4 regions of the Glutamicibacter sp. TV12E genome follow, and region 2 is predicted to be linked to each of the others. Evidence: predicted binding sites of a transcription regulator. Region 2 holds the regulator's gene; each other region holds the start of a gene.
What was found. Region 2 encodes LexA, which represses DNA repair genes until DNA is damaged. Its sites were predicted from a motif close to TCGAACANNTGTTCGA; they were not measured.

Region 1: the regulator LexA is predicted to act here: its motif matches at 937-952, upstream of ACT7DV_RS09675 (DUF222 domain-containing protein).
Region 3: the regulator LexA is predicted to act here: its motif matches at 2,053-2,068, upstream of ACT7DV_RS09085 (shikimate dehydrogenase).
Region 4: the regulator LexA is predicted to act here: its motif matches at 1,557-1,572, upstream of ACT7DV_RS12750 (LysM peptidoglycan-binding domain-containing protein).

What each region holds. Positions count from the first base shown of each region.
Region 1 is NZ_JBQVVF010000001.1:2,058,450-2,062,572, reverse strand. It holds gene ACT7DV_RS09685 (sarcosine oxidase subunit beta family protein) at 1-35, opposite strand, end outside; gene ACT7DV_RS09680 (GntR family transcriptional regulator) at 190-822, shown strand; gene ACT7DV_RS09675 (DUF222 domain-containing protein) at 1,143-2,483, shown strand; gene ACT7DV_RS09670 (SDR family oxidoreductase) at 2,528-3,472, opposite strand; gene ACT7DV_RS09665 (alpha/beta hydrolase domain-containing protein) at 3,602-3,832, opposite strand; gene ACT7DV_RS09660 (alpha/beta hydrolase domain-containing protein) at 3,835-4,059, opposite strand.
Region 2 is NZ_JBQVVF010000001.1:47,631-51,753, reverse strand. It holds gene ACT7DV_RS00230 (ATP-dependent DNA helicase) at 1-744, shown strand, start outside; gene ACT7DV_RS00225 (glycoside hydrolase family 76 protein) at 798-1,907, shown strand; gene lexA (transcriptional repressor LexA) at 1,953-2,672, opposite strand; gene ACT7DV_RS00215 (LysM peptidoglycan-binding domain-containing protein) at 2,931-3,284, shown strand; gene ACT7DV_RS00210 (histidinol-phosphate transaminase) at 3,366-4,123, shown strand, end outside.
Region 3 is NZ_JBQVVF010000001.1:1,942,507-1,946,629, reverse strand. It holds gene ACT7DV_RS09090 (bifunctional sugar phosphate isomerase/epimerase/4-hydroxyphenylpyruvate dioxygenase family protein) at 1-1,100, opposite strand, end outside; gene ACT7DV_RS09085 (shikimate dehydrogenase) at 1,100-1,972, opposite strand; gene ACT7DV_RS09080 (MFS transporter) at 2,126-3,463, shown strand; gene ACT7DV_RS09075 (LysR family transcriptional regulator) at 3,577-4,123, opposite strand, start outside.
Region 4 is NZ_JBQVVF010000001.1:2,704,053-2,708,175, reverse strand. It holds gene ACT7DV_RS12765 (AAA family ATPase) at 1-228, opposite strand, end outside; gene ACT7DV_RS12760 (hypothetical protein) at 228-887, opposite strand; gene ACT7DV_RS12755 (hypothetical protein) at 980-1,540, opposite strand; gene ACT7DV_RS12750 (LysM peptidoglycan-binding domain-containing protein) at 1,665-2,384, shown strand; gene ACT7DV_RS12745 (Rv3235 family protein) at 2,429-2,935, shown strand; gene secA (preprotein translocase subunit SecA) at 2,932-4,123, opposite strand, start outside.

The DNA of each region.
Region 1 (4,123 bases), 2.0 Mb from region 2:
AGGAACTCCGGGTGTTCAGGCAGCAGATCAGCCACAGTGAATCTCCAATCTTCGACAGTACCGCGTGCAATGTATGAATTGCCGACAACTGATATATCAATCTGCGATTCACTGTATGATAGAAAGCGAAACCCGGTCAATGGGTACGCGAAAATTACTTTGATGCTACGCACCGCAGGAGGAGTCCCCATGAGCGAATCCCTCTCAGATCGCGCCTACCAGATACTGCGCGACCGCCTGATCATGCTGGATATCGCCCCGGGCGAGCCGATCAACGAAGCCCAGCTGGTCCAGGAGCTCAATATCGGCCGCACCCCGCTGCGCGAAGCGCTCAAGCGGCTCGAAGTCGACCATCTGGTCCATTCCTACCCGCGCCGGGGAACCTTCGCCACGCGCGTGGATATCACCGAGCTCGCCGCCATAACCGAAGTGCGCCTAGCCCTGGAACCCCTTGCGGCCGATCGAGCCGCCGCGCTGGGTGGCGGATCAGTCCGGGCCGAAATCGAGCAGACCCTCCGCACCATCTCCCATCTCACCGGCGACGAGACCCGGCGCAGCCTCATGGAAAACGACCTGGCCGTGCACCGCCTGATCTACCAGGCCGCCGCCAACCACCACCTGGAAGAGACCCTCATCCGGCTCGATAACCTCGCCACGCGCATCTGGTGCCTCACCCTCGATCGCCTGCCGAGCATCGACGCGCATATCGCCGAGCACCAGGCGCTGCTCAAAGCAGTCCTCGATCAAGCCCCTGAAACTGCCAGCACCCTGGCTCGCGACCACATCGCAAGTTTCGAAGCTTCGGTCCGCGCCGTTCTCTGACCCAAAAATCCACCGCCCATTCCATGCCGATATTCAGCCATCAATGCCCAGCTAATCACTACTTGATGTGTGACTTTATCGTGTTCTAAAAGTTATCCACACATAATTAAACTTTCGAAGACATATTCGACTACCCAGCGTAAAATGAGAATATGTCCGAAATAGTAACCCCCTCGGGGGATCATCCCGACCCATCAGATCACGGCACCATCCATGCCGTGATCGGAGCGCTGGAAACTAGACTGGCATACCTTGAAGAACATGGAACTAAATTCGAGTGCGCCGAAGCCATTTCCGAACTCGAATCCACCGTGGCCTCATTGAACTACCACCAAGCTGCACTTTCTCATCAGCTCGAAATTGACGTGGTGCAATCCAATTCCGAAAAGCATCCCGGAAGCAAAGCCTGCAGTCAGCTCAACCGTGGCGCAGCTGCCGCCGTTGCACTCGCCCGCCGCACGGACCCCCATGGCTACCAAACGTATTTAGAGAACTGCCGGATCCTCTTCGAAAGCACTCCACATCTGGCCGCTGCATATAGCCGTGGCGAATTCACCGAGGCCCAGATTCGGGCTATTCTCACCCCGCTGCATTCCGTCAAGGAAGAACGCCGAACAGAATTCGACGACCTTTTCGCCAAGAATCCGAAGATGTTTGAGAACCTGGGCAATAGGAAAATCAGTGACGCTGTCTACGACTTCACCCTGACCTACGCTTCGGACCAGCAGTGCAAGGAACAGAAATCTGCTGAGGAAAAGCGCTTCGTCAAATTCACGCCTAATTCCCGCACCGGCATGATGCGTGTGAACGGCAGTATCCCCATCAGCGCGGGGATCGCCATGAAGAATGACATGAAAGCCACGGCTCGCAGCCTCAAAGCAAAGGGCGATTCCCGCACCCGGGCGCAGATAGAGGCAGACTACTTCTCGAGTTTCTGCACCAACCCCGAGGCCAAGGTTCCACTCACCCTAACTCTTGGCTTGGTAATGACAGATAAGACGCTTTTTCTCGGCGACAGGAATCCCGCCCACCTGGAAGGCTACGGCGTCATTGCTCCCCAGTACGCCCGTGAGCTGGTTGCCGGCCAGGAGATCATGAACAACATGACCCTGGCTGACATGGCCGCCACTCGCTCACCGGCTTTCGTTGAAACGCTGGAAGCCACCATCGAACTCATCCGCCTGTATACCGCCCCGGGTGACAAGGAACTGATCGCGATGGATTCCAAAGCGAGGATCTTCCCGGAGAAAATGAAGAAATTCGTCAAAATACGCGACAGACATTGCCGCACCCCATTCTGCGACGGAACGATTGAGGAAATCGACCATGTCACCCAAGCTTATTTAGGCGGACATACCTGCGTGATCAATTCCGACGGTCGTTGCAAGTTGTGCAACCAAGCCAAGGAAACCCCAGGATGGCAGGAATTCGTCCTCAAGAGCGGACCACATTCAATGCTGATCAACACCGGCATGGGCATCAAGTACCGGTCCACGGCACCGCCAGCGACCGGTTTTGCGCATAAGCCTTACCCACAGCACATGAGTGAAGCCGACTGGGTACGCACATTTGAAGATTGGCTCAATCGGCCGCCAGACAGTGGCGGCAGTCCGCCTGATGGCCAGGACATTCCACCGGACATTGAAGACATTCCCGCATGATGTCGACGACGGATGCAAAATGAAGAATCCGCACAATGGTGACGCTAGTTCACCTGAAAATCCATTCCAACCATTTCTTGAGACACCTTCCAAACACGTTGGGCTTCCGGTTCCGAAGTGAGCCGGGAGTACAACGGTTGTTTCGCCGGGCCACCGCCCAAATGGAGGAATCCGCTCGGTCCAAAGAACTCACCTCCAGCGGTTTCCGGAGCAGCTGCAGCCATGAGTGCAGGAAGCTTCGCGGTCTCAACGGTTCCCAGAACTAGTCCTTTTTCCGAGAGGAATCGAATCACTCTGCGGAATGGGGTTTCAGCGCTTCGCCCAATCTCAGGACGAGCCGCCAGCAGGTTTGTTGGGGCGACTCCTGGATGAGAAAGATTGCTCGATATCCCCCACCCGTGCGCTTTGCTTTGCCGATCCAGTTCCAGCCCGAAGAGCCCCAAAGCAATCTTGGACTGGCTGTAGGCACGCTGTCCGCGGTACGACCGCTCCCAGTTCAAATCCTGCCAATTTATGGATCCCTCATTAGCGGCAATGCTTACTTGCGAGGTCACGCGAGCCTTACCCGTTTTGAGTAATGGCAGTAGGTGACCGACTAGAGCGACGTGGCCTAGGTGGTTGGTTCCAAACTGAAGTTCAAAACCATCTTTGGTCTCTTGACGATCTGGCGGCGCCATGACGCCAGCGTTATTGACCAGGATGTGGATCGGTGAGCCATGTTCATTCATGGCGGCGCCAAAGGCAGCAACAGAATCCAGCGATGCAAGATCCATGGACTGCAATTCGAGACTGGCCGCCGGGACAGTCGAGCGGATCTTGCCGATTGCAGATTCGCCCTTTTGCCTATTTCGAACAGGCAGAACCACGTGGGCGCCGGCTGCGGCGAGCCGGGTTGCGATGCCGATTCCTACGCCATCGCTGGCGCCGGTCACAACAGCTCGCCGGCCGCTGAGATCTGGGATGTCGAGGTCAATTTCGGTGCGCGGCATAAGCTACTCCAACTGGTAGGTGTAGTCCCAGCCTAGACCTTGATGCAACCGGCAAAGAAGAAGCGGTAGGAAGCGAACAAGAATGTCTGCTTTCTACCGCTGGATTCCCGCTACGAAGGAAACGCCATCCTAGCGGGCGACAGCCGACCGGTAAGCCTCTGGCGCCTCCTTGCGAAGCTTGTCCGCATCAGGAGGCAGGATGAATCCTGCCTCCAACGCAGCACTGATCGACGCTGCGAGCTTTTCGAGATAGTCCTGTTCCGATGCGTAAAGCGAGGCCAGGGTCTGTTCGTTGAAAGGCTCGAAGGTGCCCGTGAGCTCTTCAAGCGGCGAGGCAGCACATTCAGATCCGCGGAACAGTCCTAGTGGCAGTCGATCTGTGGCAGTCGGATACCACCGCTCGCGAAGCCGAGCTCGTCACGACCGATAGTTGGAGAATCCCCTGCAACATCAATTCGTGGCGAACTTGTTGGCGTGACTCCTTCGATCAGCCAACGATGCACGCTGCGGACGGCCGCGTCACGATATGACAGGGTGCTCGGCAGGTTCGGTTCTGCCCCGATTCGTGCAGGGAATGGTGGCAACATGCCCCATTCCCGCTTAATTTTCGGCATCCCTTCTTGCATGCTCGGCAATGGGCCGTGGGCAATG
Region 2 (4,123 bases):
AGTGCAACGTTGGCTATCGGTTCGCAATTTGATGCCGTGGCCGGTTCACTGGGCTTGATGGGGAACGGAGCCCCGACATGGACTGGCGTCGATGTGGGAAGCCCTTTTGATTATCCAAAACAAGGCATCCTGTACGTAGCCAGGCATTTGCCAAAACCTGGCCGTCAACTTGCCGCTGAGACCCTGGACGAGATTGAAGATCTCATCAAGGCATCCGGCGGTGGCGCACTGGCGCTGTTCACTTCGAAGCGTTCGGCGGAAGAAGCCGCCAGCATCTTGCGCGAGCGGCTGGACGTGGACATCTTGTGCCAGGGCGAGGCCAGCATGAAATCCCTGGTTGAACAGTTCGCAGAGGAACGCGACACTTGCCTCTTTGGCACGATGACGCTGTGGCAGGGAGTTGACGTCCCGGGGGATTCCTGCCGTCTGGTCATCATCGACAAGATTCCATTCCCACGCCCGGACGACCCGATTTCGAAGGCCCGGACCGAAGACGTCGCCAAGCACGGTGGCAATGGCTTTATGCAGGTTTCGGCTACTCATGCCGCCATCCGCTTGGCGCAGGGCGCAGGACGCCTGATCCGATCGGTCAACGACCGGGGCGTTGTTGCCATATTGGACTCGCGCATGGCCACGGCGCGCTATGGAAGCTTCCTGAAGGCTACCCTGCCACCGATGTGGCCCACAGTAGACAAGAAGGTTATTTCTGGAGTTCTGGAACGCCTCAAGCCTGCTGAAAAGTAACTTCCGGTGCTTGAAATCAATGACCCGGTGACTCGGGCTCGTTGAATGCACTAATGTCTGTGCCACAGGGAAGGCAAATTCCGGAAGGCAAGATGAAATCCATGAGGGAACTGGCGCGTGAAGCAGCCGAAGATACGCATGCGCGTTTTGGCCATCGGCTCCTTCGCCTGCCAGGCACGTGGATTGGCCGGCCCTATAGCCTTCAGCACCGGATGCATGACGGAAGCATGCTCAGCAATATGAATGGATTTTCTCATCCGTTTGCTGAGTGGAACTATTGGTGGCAGGCCCACTATCTGGATGCGATCCTTGACGACGGGCTGGGCTATTGGGAAGCTGGCGATCGTGATGCAGCCCGGCGCGAACTTCACCGTTCCAAAGACCTGCTGGCAGGAATCCGCATACGCAATTTCGGAGTCTTCCCGAACTACTTCTTTGACGATATGGCATGGCTGGCGCTGGCAAGCCAGAGGTTGCTGGCCTTTTCCCGGAAGCTGGAAGGGCACAGCCACCGCGGTGCAAAACGAGCAATAACGACTTTGCGCAAGCAATTGGAAAGCGGCATCGACGAAGTCCTCGATGGCGGCTTGTACTGGTCGAGGAAACGCGATTTCAAGAATGCCCCTGCCAACGCTCCTGCCGCACTCTTTTTCGCACGCATCGGTGATCGCGAACAAGCCAGGGAGCTGCTTAACTGGATGCATTCCAACATCTTCAGCGACCAGCACGGTTTATATTTTGATGGGCTCAGACTCACTTCATCAGGCCAAAAACTGGAAGATCATCTCTATACCTATAACCAGGGTCCGGTGCTCGGCGCGCTGCTGGAATTAGGTACCGCGGCTGATTTGGAGCATGCTGCTGCACTTGTTCATGCCACACGCCGGCATCTGGCCGATGAGGCTGGATCCCTGGTGCTTGATGGAGGAGGCGATGGCAACCTATTTGCCGGGATTCTCTGCCGATACCTGGCCCTCTGCGCAAACGATGATCGCATGGATCTGGACGTTCGGGGCATCGCACGCGATTTGGTGACGTCGACAGCTAGCCGATTGGTCAACGAAGAACCACGACGGCTCTCAGCGGCAGTTCAGCGTTGGATGATCTTCAGCGCAGCACAACGCTGCGAATCGAAACCGAAATCGCAGGGAGTAATGGACTGAGGGGTGTTGATGCTTGCGCACCAACACCCCTCATGCCTGATGCGATTAGAGCGAACGCATCACAGAAACAACACGGCCCATGATCTTGGCCGCGTCGCCCAAGATCGGTTCGTAGCGTGAGTTCTGGGGCAGCAGCCATGTATGCCCATCGCGCTGCCGGAAGGTTTTGACAGTGGCTTCTTCGTCCAGCAATGCAGCGACGATATCGCCGTTTTCAGCATTCTGCTGACGGCGGACGACTACCCAGTCACCATCGCAGATAGCGGCATCAACCATGGAATCGCCAGAGACTTTGAGCATGAACAATTCGCCGTGTCCGACCAGCTGGCGAGGCAACGAGAAAACATCTTCGACAGACTGATCAGCAAGGATCGGCCCACCAGCAGCGATCCGGCCGACCAATGGAACCATGGTGGTATCGGCTGACGTGCTGAGCTCGATGACCATCGCGTCTTCGGCAGCCTTGCTCTCTGCAGCCTCCGACGCCGTTGAGTTCTCAGCATCGTCCGCCAACTGCAGTGGCAACAAAATCTCCATGGCGCGTGGACGGCGTGGATCTCGACGAATGTACCCGAGCTTTTCTAGCTGGCTCAATTGGTGGGTGACGCTCGAAAGGCTCTTGAGTCCTACCGAGTCGCCAATCTCACGCATGGATGGTGGATAGCCGTTCTTGCCGATGGCACGCTGGATCGTTTCCAGGATCTTCTTTTGGCGAATCGTCAACGAGCGTGCATTCGATCGGGGAGTGCGTTGTGAAGCTGACATGAGATTTTGCCTTCCCTAGCTATCTGTCGAAAGTTCAGCAGTCCAAACTGTCGGAGCCAGATGGTGTGATGTTTTCATTGCTCGTCTACTTCGAAATCTTAGTGGATAAGCGAGCTTCTTTCAAAGATTTGTTCGAAAACTTCTGGACAAGTCGGACGAAGCTCTGTTAGAACAGATGTACTAGTTTCGAACAAGTCTTCGAAATCTACGTATCGAATATAACTTCGCATCGCTACACAATCTTGAGGAGATAAGGTCATGGCAACCCTCGCACTTGACTCAAATCAAACCCAGAGTCCATTGAAGATCCGGATCAACCGCCGCGGCTGGGCTGTTTTGGTGGGCATTCCAGTTTTTGCGCTAACCGTAGCTGCAGTGTTCTTCTTCTCGATGTTCGCTTCTGATGCAAAGGCATCATCTGAACTCCCAATGGGCGTCGAAACTGTGGACGTCACCGTTATCCCGGGCGATACCGTGTGGAGCTTGGCCAAGGAATACGCCCAGGGCTACGACGTCACTTCTGCTGTCAGCCACATTTCGGAACTCAACTCCCTCCAGGGAAGCGAGATCCACGTTGGCGACTCGCTGTCGATCCCGGTGCTCGCTGGTTAGAGCATCGATCGAGGCAGGGGATTGTTACCTTGGCTCGTAGCGGATTCACCCGCCAAGCCGGTACACACGTAGACTTATTGCGTGAATGACCGCAGTGAACTTTTGAGTCAGCTGCCCTTGCGTGAGAATCTCCGCGGGCTATCCCCATATGGCGCACCACAAATCGACGTGCCCATTCAGCTGAATGTCAACGAGAACACTCATCCGCTTCCGCCAACCGTCGTGGATGCCATTGCGCAAGAGGTCGCAAAAGCAGCAACCAGCCTCAACAGATACCCGGATCGTGAATTCACCGAACTCCGTGAACTGCTGGCTAACTATCTCGGCCATTCCCTGACCGCAGGGAACATCTGGGCGGCAAACGGCTCGAACGAAATCCTCCAGCAAATCCTGCAAGCATTCGGCGGGCCAGGACGAAGCGTCATGAGTTTCGGGCCAACATACTCGATGTACCCCCTCCTCGCTAGCGGGACCGATACAACATATATCGCCGGTACGCGCGCCGAGGATTTCACTCTCTCCGCAGAATCCGCGGCAGAACAAGTTCTCAGGCACCAACCGAACATTGTCTTCCTGTGCTCTCCCAACAACCCCACGGGCACGGCGCTTGGCCTGGACGTGATCACAGCCGTATATGACGCAATGAGCGAGCACAATGGCATGGTCATTGTTGACGAAGCCTACGCCGAGTTTTCCTTGTCCAGCACCAAATCGGCGCTCACCTTGCTTGAAGGCCGCCAGCGGCTCATCGTCACGCGCACCATGTCAAAGGCCTTTGGCCTTGCCGGCGCCCGCGTCGGGTACCTCGCAGCGGCGCCTGAAGTCACCGATGCCATTCG
Region 3 (4,123 bases), 1.9 Mb from region 2:
TCGCCGCTGGCCACCGGGTCCGGCACCAGCACACCGAAGCCGGAGACGGCTGCTTCCACACCTCGGCTTCGTTGCGAATTGATGATGATCTTCGCCTCGCCCGAGCTCCACAGCTGCACCGGCTTGCGGCGGTGCTGCCCGCTGAAGCTGAAACCAAGTTGTGCCAGCATCCCGGCCACGCGCTCTGGGTCTTCGGTCCGGATTTCGGCAAAGTCGAACCCGGTGGCGTCTTGGTCGCCGGGCAGGACCTTGAGGTCCAAGGCGTATTGCTCCCCTGCCGAGCTCAACAGCTGGGCAGTCTTGGACTGCAGCCACTGCAAGGACCGCAACCCGTCGATGGCGGTGCGTTGCACGTTTGATTGGCGGAAAACATCATTGAAGATTTCCAAGGAAATGATGCCGTCGTAGCCTGAGCGCACGAGTTCTGCCAAGAACTGGTCCAGAGCGAAGCCGCCCTGTCCCGGGAAAAGCCGATAGTGTCGAGACCAGGAAAGGATATCCATGGAGAGCACCGGCGCATCGGCCAGCTGGACAAAGAAGATCTTCTCTCCGGGAATTGCGGCGATCTCCGATGGATCATCGCCGCGCGAGAGGATATGGAAGCTGTCGATGCACAATCCCACATTGGCCCGGTCTACCCGCTTCACGATCTCCCACGAATGCTGGTAGGTATCAACATACTTGCCCCAAGCCAACGCTTCATAGGCAATGCGCACATCGTACCGGGCGGCAAGATCCGAAAGCTGCCGGATTTGATCCACAAACAGGCCATCGTCGTTGATGGTGGCGGTGCCGACATTCGAGCACAGCAGCATCAGGTCCATGCCCAGCCGTTGCATGAGCTGGAACTTGGCTTCAGCGCGGTGCAGGTTGGCCTGCAGCTGTTCTTCACTGACGCCTTCAAAATCACGGAAGGGCTGGAACAAATCCAAGGTCAGCCCCAGCCGGTGCGCCATGGCCTTGACTTCCTCGGGGGACATCGGGCTCACCAGGAGATCTTGCTCAAAGATCTCGATGCCGTCAAAGCCGGCCTTGGCGCAAGCCAGGAGTTTTTCTTCCAGGGTTCCCGACAGGCAAACCGTAGCGATGGAGGTGCGCATTACAGTCCTTTTTCCAGCAGTTCCAGCAAGTGGCCACGCACCTGCTGTGTTTCCGGCCTGATGCCAGTGATGATTTCGAAGGCGTCCACCGCCTGGCCCACGGCCATGTATCCGCCGTCCAGCACCTGGCATCCAAGGCTGCGGGCGGCAACGATCAGTTCAGTGTCCACCGGGCGGTAGATGCAATCGGCAACCCAGTGCCGTGATTCCAGTGCTGCGATATCCAGCGGAAGACCGGGATGATGGTGCATGCCGATCGGGGTGGCATTCAATAATCCATCGGCCTCGCCCAGAAGCTGCGGAACCTGGGCAGGGGTTGCGGCAAGGACCAGGGCTTGCGGGAAGTTCTTGCGCAGCTCTTGGACCCGGTGGTTGACCCGATCCTCGTCGAGATCAACGATGTGCAACTGCTCGGTCCCGGAAGCCAGCAAGGCGTAGGCCACCGCGGCGCCAGCGCCGCCAGCGCCCAGCTGGAGCACTTTCTGCTTCTTGGCTCCGGGAAGCCCCTCGGCCAGGCCGCGGGAGAATCCGGAAGCGTCGGTGTTGTGCCCGATGAATTTCCCGTCCTGGATCACCACGGTGTTCACTGCGCCAATGGCCCTCGCCGTTGGCGAGATGTCATCCAGGTGGTCCAGAACAAGTTGTTTGCAAGGATGGGTTACATTGAAGGCGTTGAATCCCAGCTTGGCTCCTGCTTGGAGCAATTCCCCGATGCCGCTTGCCGGAAGTTCCAGTTCGGTGAGGTCAATCGGCCGATACAGGTAGCGCAGCCCGTGCACCTCGGCGGCGCGTTCGTGCATCGGCGGGGTCAGCGATGGCATGACGCCGTCCCCGATCAGACCGACCAGATAAGACTCAGCACGTGTACTCATGTTCTCCCGCAGCTCTTCTTGATGACGTCAGGTATTGCCTGAGTTGTGATTTACATCTACTGTAATCCAATGAACACATTCCGAACAAGTGTACGCATAGCGAACATTTAGAACGGATCGTTACCCTCAAAACACTCGACGAGGAGTCACCCGATGCCATCGCCACACAACTCCGACGCTTCTGCCGGCACCGGCAGTGCAGGACGAACACCGGTCAAAGCGGCCGTCGCCAGCTTCATGGGCAGCGCTGTTGAATACTACGATTTCTTCATCTTCGGCTCAGCCGCAGCCCTGATCTTTCCGCATATCTTCTTCCCCGACACCGATGCCAACGCTGCGGTGATGTCGCTGGCCACCTTCGGCTTTGCCTACGTGGCCCGCCCGGTGGGAGCCATCTTCGTGGGGCACTTTGGCGACCGCATCGGCCGGCAAAAAGTTCTGATGTTCACCCTGATTCTGATGGGCGCGTCCACCTTCCTCATCGGCTGCCTGCCCACCTTCGAGCAGGTAGGCTGGCTGGCCCCGATCCTGCTGGTCTTCGCCCGGCTATGCCAGGGGCTCTCGGCGGCCGGCGAGCAGGCCGGAGCCTCATCGTTGTCGCTGGAGCACGCCCCGGATCACCGCCGCAGCTTTTTCACCTCGTGGACGCTCACCGGTACCCAAGGTGGCCAGATTCTTGCCGCGATGATCTTCATTCCAGTGGTTGCCCTTCCGGATGAGATCAAGTTCGGCATCGGCTGGCGTATCCCGTTCTGGCTCTCTGCAGTCGTAGTCATCATCACCTTCTTCATCCGCCGTTCGCTGCACGAAACCCCGGAGTTCGAAGAAGCCAAGAAGAACAATGAGATTGCCAAGCTGCCGCTGGCAGTTCTGCTGCGCTTCCACTGGAAGGACGTGCTGCGCGTAGTGCTGTGCGCATTCATCGCCGCCGTCTCCACGGTGTACGGTACCCTGGCCATCTCCTATGGCAAGGTCATTGGAAACATGGATGAGTCGATCACCCTGTGGCTTGTTGTTGCCGGCAACATCGGCGCATTGATTTCGCAGCCACTCTTCGGCATGCTGGCTGACAAGATCGGCCGCAAGCCGGTCTTCATTTACGGCGCCCTGGGCTCGGCGGCCATCATGCCGTTCTATCTGCGGTCCATGGAATCCAGCAACGCGTTGCTGCAGTTCACCCTGTCGGTCCTGGTCTTCTCCTGCGCCTACGCTGCAGCGAACGCCGTTTGGCCAAGCTTCTACGCGGAAATGTTCTCCTCGCAAGTGCGCTTCTCCGGTTTGGCCATCGGCACCCAGCTTGGCTTCCTCATGGCCGGTTTCGCGCCGTCCATTGTGGCCGCGCTAGGCGGGCTTGAAGCCAACGGCTGGGTCCAGATCAGCCTCTTCACTGCGGTGATCGCGGTCATCGCTTCACTCTCGGCACTGACTGCACGCGAAACCTATCGTGTCCCAACCAAGCAGCTGGGCCACGCGGTCGAGAAGGTCTCCTAGCCGTCTTCGCAGGCATCCCGGCCCGTTTGGCCTGCCTTCCCTTCAAGGAAAGCCAAACGGCCGGGATACTGCTTTTAAGGGATGCAAGCATGCCACCCGGGACCGCCTGGATCTCAAGCGTTGGGCGACTCGTTGATGGCGATGCCAAGGAGCATCCGCTCATTGGCATTCAGCGCACGCTCTTCACGCCAAATGGCGCGCAGCTCGCGCATTAACGCCGGGCCGGCAAACGGAACTTCAACCAACGACCCTTGCTTGAGCAGGTTCTCCACCGCCAGCTGGCTGAGCACTGCCGGCCCCATGCCTCCGGCTACCAGCTGGCCGATGGTCGCATTGCTATTGAATTCCGCAATCGGCTTGGCCCGCTCAACGGCGGACAAGGAGTTCAAAAAGGCCCTGGTCCCCGAGCCTTCCTCGCGCTCGATGAGCGCGGTTTCCTGCAGCTCTTCCAAGGTCACCGGATCCTTCCGCGCGGCCCAAGGATGGGTAGGCGAAACCACGACCAGCATTTCATCGCGGAACACTTCACGGCTCCTGAGGGACGTGGGCAGCTGAGGTGTTTCAACAAATCCGAAGCTGAGCTGCTCCTGTTCCACCGCCTGAATCACGTCGTGGGAATTCATGATTCTCATCCGCGGAGTGACGCTGGGCAGCTTCTCG
Region 4 (4,123 bases), 2.7 Mb from region 2:
CAAATATACAACTGCAGTGCCCTGACTCAACAGTTCATCAACCTGTTCCATGAGTGGAACTTGTTGAGCATCGGCGATCAGAAGCACTTCCGCGCCAGCCGTTAGACAGGCTGCAACCGCTTCTGCGATTTCGGAACAGACTCTGGTGACGATCAGTTCGCCTTGATAGCTCTCAATTTGGCGAACCATGGATTCCTGTTCATCCAACAGGACTACGGAGATACTCATTATTCAGCTCCAGCAGGGTTGTAAATCACGATAATCCGGGAATCATTTGCCAGTGCTTGCAACAGTGGTTCCAGCTGGTTCGGCTCCACTAGCAGTTCAAGATTGGTGCCTTGCCGGTTGACTAGTCCGCCTCCACTTTCTACACGCGCTGCGACCTCGACCATCGAAGAGAGCTTTTCCGGAACACCGTATGTGTTTCCGCCTGATTCACGTTTAGCGATCCATACGTCAACGAAGCTTCCCGGTCCGATGGATGAAGTTAGGTCCGCTGGCAGTTCGATATTGATGGGTCGACGCGATCCAAGTTCGCTATGCGTCACCGAGGTTACCGGGATCAATTCTCCTGCGCTGATGAAGGTGTTGGCTCGTGCCAGCTCATCCAAGCCTGATTCCGGGTGGAGGTATCGACTGGCCGTCTCGCCGAGCTGAACCTCTTGAGTTTTCATGTTCTCCGACGTGAGCTGCTCGCCGAGGGTGATGTTGGAGCGGGCCACATAAACGGTGGTTGTTTCATGCATTTCGCCGACGAGGTACATGGTTCCGGCCACTGATGCGACAACGAGGACCGTGCCCAGCGCCAAACGTGGATCCTTCCATCCTGGACGCCTGATTCTCGAAGCTTTTGCCGCTGCTGCCCCTTGGACGCCTTGCTCACTCATCGAGGCCCATCCTTCCACCGGGAAATGTGCTTATGGATGGTGAGCCTACGACAAGTTACTCCGGTAGAAAAGACCCGTTTACTAGGTGTGGATTAATTTAGCGTCGTCGCGACGACCCAGCCTATGGATCCCAGCGGAATCATCCGCTGCGCCGACGGCTCGCTGGAACGCACATACTCATCACGCTGGTGCGTTGAAATGACCAAAAAATCCTTGGCAGCTTGGTCCAAAGTTCCTTCCGCAATCGGTAGTCCATTAATTCCGTAGATTTGGCAGAGGGACCTGTCCCTCAGCATTCCGCGGATAACCGCCGAAAATCGAATTGCCCTACCTTGTGTACTTCTTGCAGCAGCTGGTCTAGTGGCGGCAGGCAAGGCAATGGATTCGACGGCTTGATATCGAATAACCCATTGGGAGAGGTCTGTTTCCAGGCAAAAGTAATCTTCAGCGCAAGGACCCAGCCGCGCGCGGATCTCTGTGCTGCCGGCCAGCTTGACTGAAAGTTCACACCCGTGAAAACGCGACAAACTTTCACTCAGTTCAGCAGCTGCCCGCTCAATCCGAGTATTCTCAGCGATTTCATCTCGAAGTTGAGCGCGGCTTTGTTCGGCAAGTTGAGCCTCAAGATCATCAAAGAGTGAATCCCAGCGCATGTGCCAACTGTACGAGACAAACTCTTGTTCCAACAGGTCTTCACAAAAACACTTCTAAGTGTCATTATCTTTATCAAATAGCATCAAATGCTATGAAACTACACCTAAGGAAGTGTTAGCGATAATGAAGATGCGCACACAGATCACGCTCGTCCTCTTCACGAGCGCGTGCTTCGTCATCATTTATGTGGGAATAAGTTCAATCCTCGATTTCGTCTCCACGGCAAAGTCCGGCGTGGAACCGGCAGAGTACATCAAATTCCTGGCCAGCATTTCGGCCTTTTTCCTCGCTGCCTTGCTAGTGGTACGCGTGGCAGCTGCAAAAACGCTAGCCTGGGCGGCACAGCATGAGCACCGACAGGTCCTCGGGTTTTTCCATAGGATTGCGCCGCGGTTCACCCGGCGGATCCTCAGCTCCATCGTTGGCACTTCGATTGCGCTCTCTGCCACCGTGGCGGCAAACGCCGGTGGAACAATTCCGGAGGCCGGCCTTGAGAACGCATATGCCGCTGAGCGCGGGAGCTTGCCAGGGGCAACAGAGGCAACTCAGCGAACTGTCCCCAACGCCCAATGGTTTCCTGAGCAGGTCTCCGTGCCGCTAGGCCGGCTGGTCTCTTCAAGTGCACAGCCGAAGCAGGAACATCGAAGAACCACCACTGAGGTGGTTGTGGCCCAAGGCGAGAACTTATGGAGCATCTCCGCAAGGCTTCTCGGCGCGCAGGCAACAGCAGAGGAGATTTCCGTTTATTGGCCACAGATCTACCAAGCCAATCGCCAAGCCATTGGTCCGGATCCCAACCATTTGGAGGTCGGAACGGTTCTCGTCCTTCCCCCAGCCGAATAACTGGCACCCCATCTCACGCGTCACCGAATCAAGGAGTCATCATCATGAGTACCATCACCATCAGCGCACGTTCCACGGCAGCTCTCCCTGTCCCCCGTTCAACGGAATGGACTTCCCGCGAATCATCCGGGGCTGGGGCACCCTGCGAAGCTCCAGCACACCTGCGAAGGGCGTTGGACCACATATTTCATCGTTCGGAGGTTTGCCGTTCCGAGCACCGGGCTGTCGTGGAAATTACCCATTCCGTGGCGCGCGCAGTTTTCGAAATAGTTGCCGGGTATCGAAGCGTGAGCCAGCTGGCCTTTGTTATGGAACCAAATTGCATCGCCAAGCTACAGCGCCGAGCTCTGCTGGAGACGGCGCAATATACCCTGGAACCGGTGCCCGGCACCACACATGGCCAAATACTATCGTTGCATTTGGACCGCTGCCTATCCGGCAGTTGGGAGTGCACCGCCATCCTCGGCTTTAAAAGCCGCGTCCGTGCCGTGGCTCTCAAGATTGAGCCATGGCACGGACGTTGGCAAGTCACCGACGTGGAACTTATCTAGTTCCGCTTGGCCTTCTTTTTCTTCCTGGTGTTGGTTGCCTGTGCACGCGTGGTGCTGGCTTCCCCATCTTCGTCTGGCCCGGTGAACTGGAGGTTCTTCGGCTTCGCGGATTCATCGATCACTGGAGCGTCAGCGGCAGCCGCCGAACCCGATGGAATGTCCAGGTTGAACAGCGCGCCGATGCTTTCTTCGCGGATGCCTTCCATCATGGTCTGGAACATCGTGAAGCCCTCGCGCTGGTATTCCACCAGCGGGTCACGCTGCGCCATGGCACGCAAGCCAATGCCTTCCTTGAGGTAGTCCATCTCGTACAGGTGCTCTTGCCACTTGCGCCCGATCGTGGACAGTACAACGCGCCGTTCGAGATCACGCATGGTGGATGAACCAACCAGCTTCTCGCGCTCCTCGTACTGGTACTTAGCATCAGAATGGATCTCGCGCTCCAGGAACTGCGCCGAGAGGTGGCCCACGCCGCCAGCTTCCTCTACAACTTCATCGAGCGTGATGCCAATCGGGTACAGCTGCTTGAGGTTGGTCCACAGCTGCTTGAGCTCCCACTCGTCCGGGTTTCCCACCTGAGTCGCTTCCAAGACCATGGCCTTGACGACATCTTCCAAGAAGTGTCCGACCTTCTCTTCCAGATCGCCGCCTTCCAGGATGGCACGGCGATCCGCGTAGATCGCCTCGCGCTGGCGGTTCATCACGTCATCGTATTTCAGCACGTTTTTGCGCTGTTCCGCGTTGACGCCTTCCACCTGGGCCTGGGCCGACTCGATGGCTCGGGAAACCATCTTGGACTCCAACGCCACGTCTTCTGGCATCGAAGGATTGTTCATGATGCGCTCGGCCATGCCGGAATTAAAGCGGCGCATCAGGTCATCGGTCATCGACAGGTAGAAGCGGGACTCGCCCGGGTCGCCCTGACGGCCAGCACGACCACGCAGCTGGTTATCGATTCGGCGTGATTCGTGACGCTCGGTGCCAAGGACATACAGGCCGCCAAGCTCGGCGACCTCCTTGGCTTCCTTGGCTACGGTTTCCTTGGCCTTGGCAAAGACCTCGTCCCAGACCTTGTTGTACTCTTCTGGGTTGTTCTCCGCGTTCAGCCCGCGGCGCTCCATCTCGGCCACTGCCAGGAATTCTGCGTTGCCACCGAGCATGATGTCAGTACCGCGACCAGCCATGTTG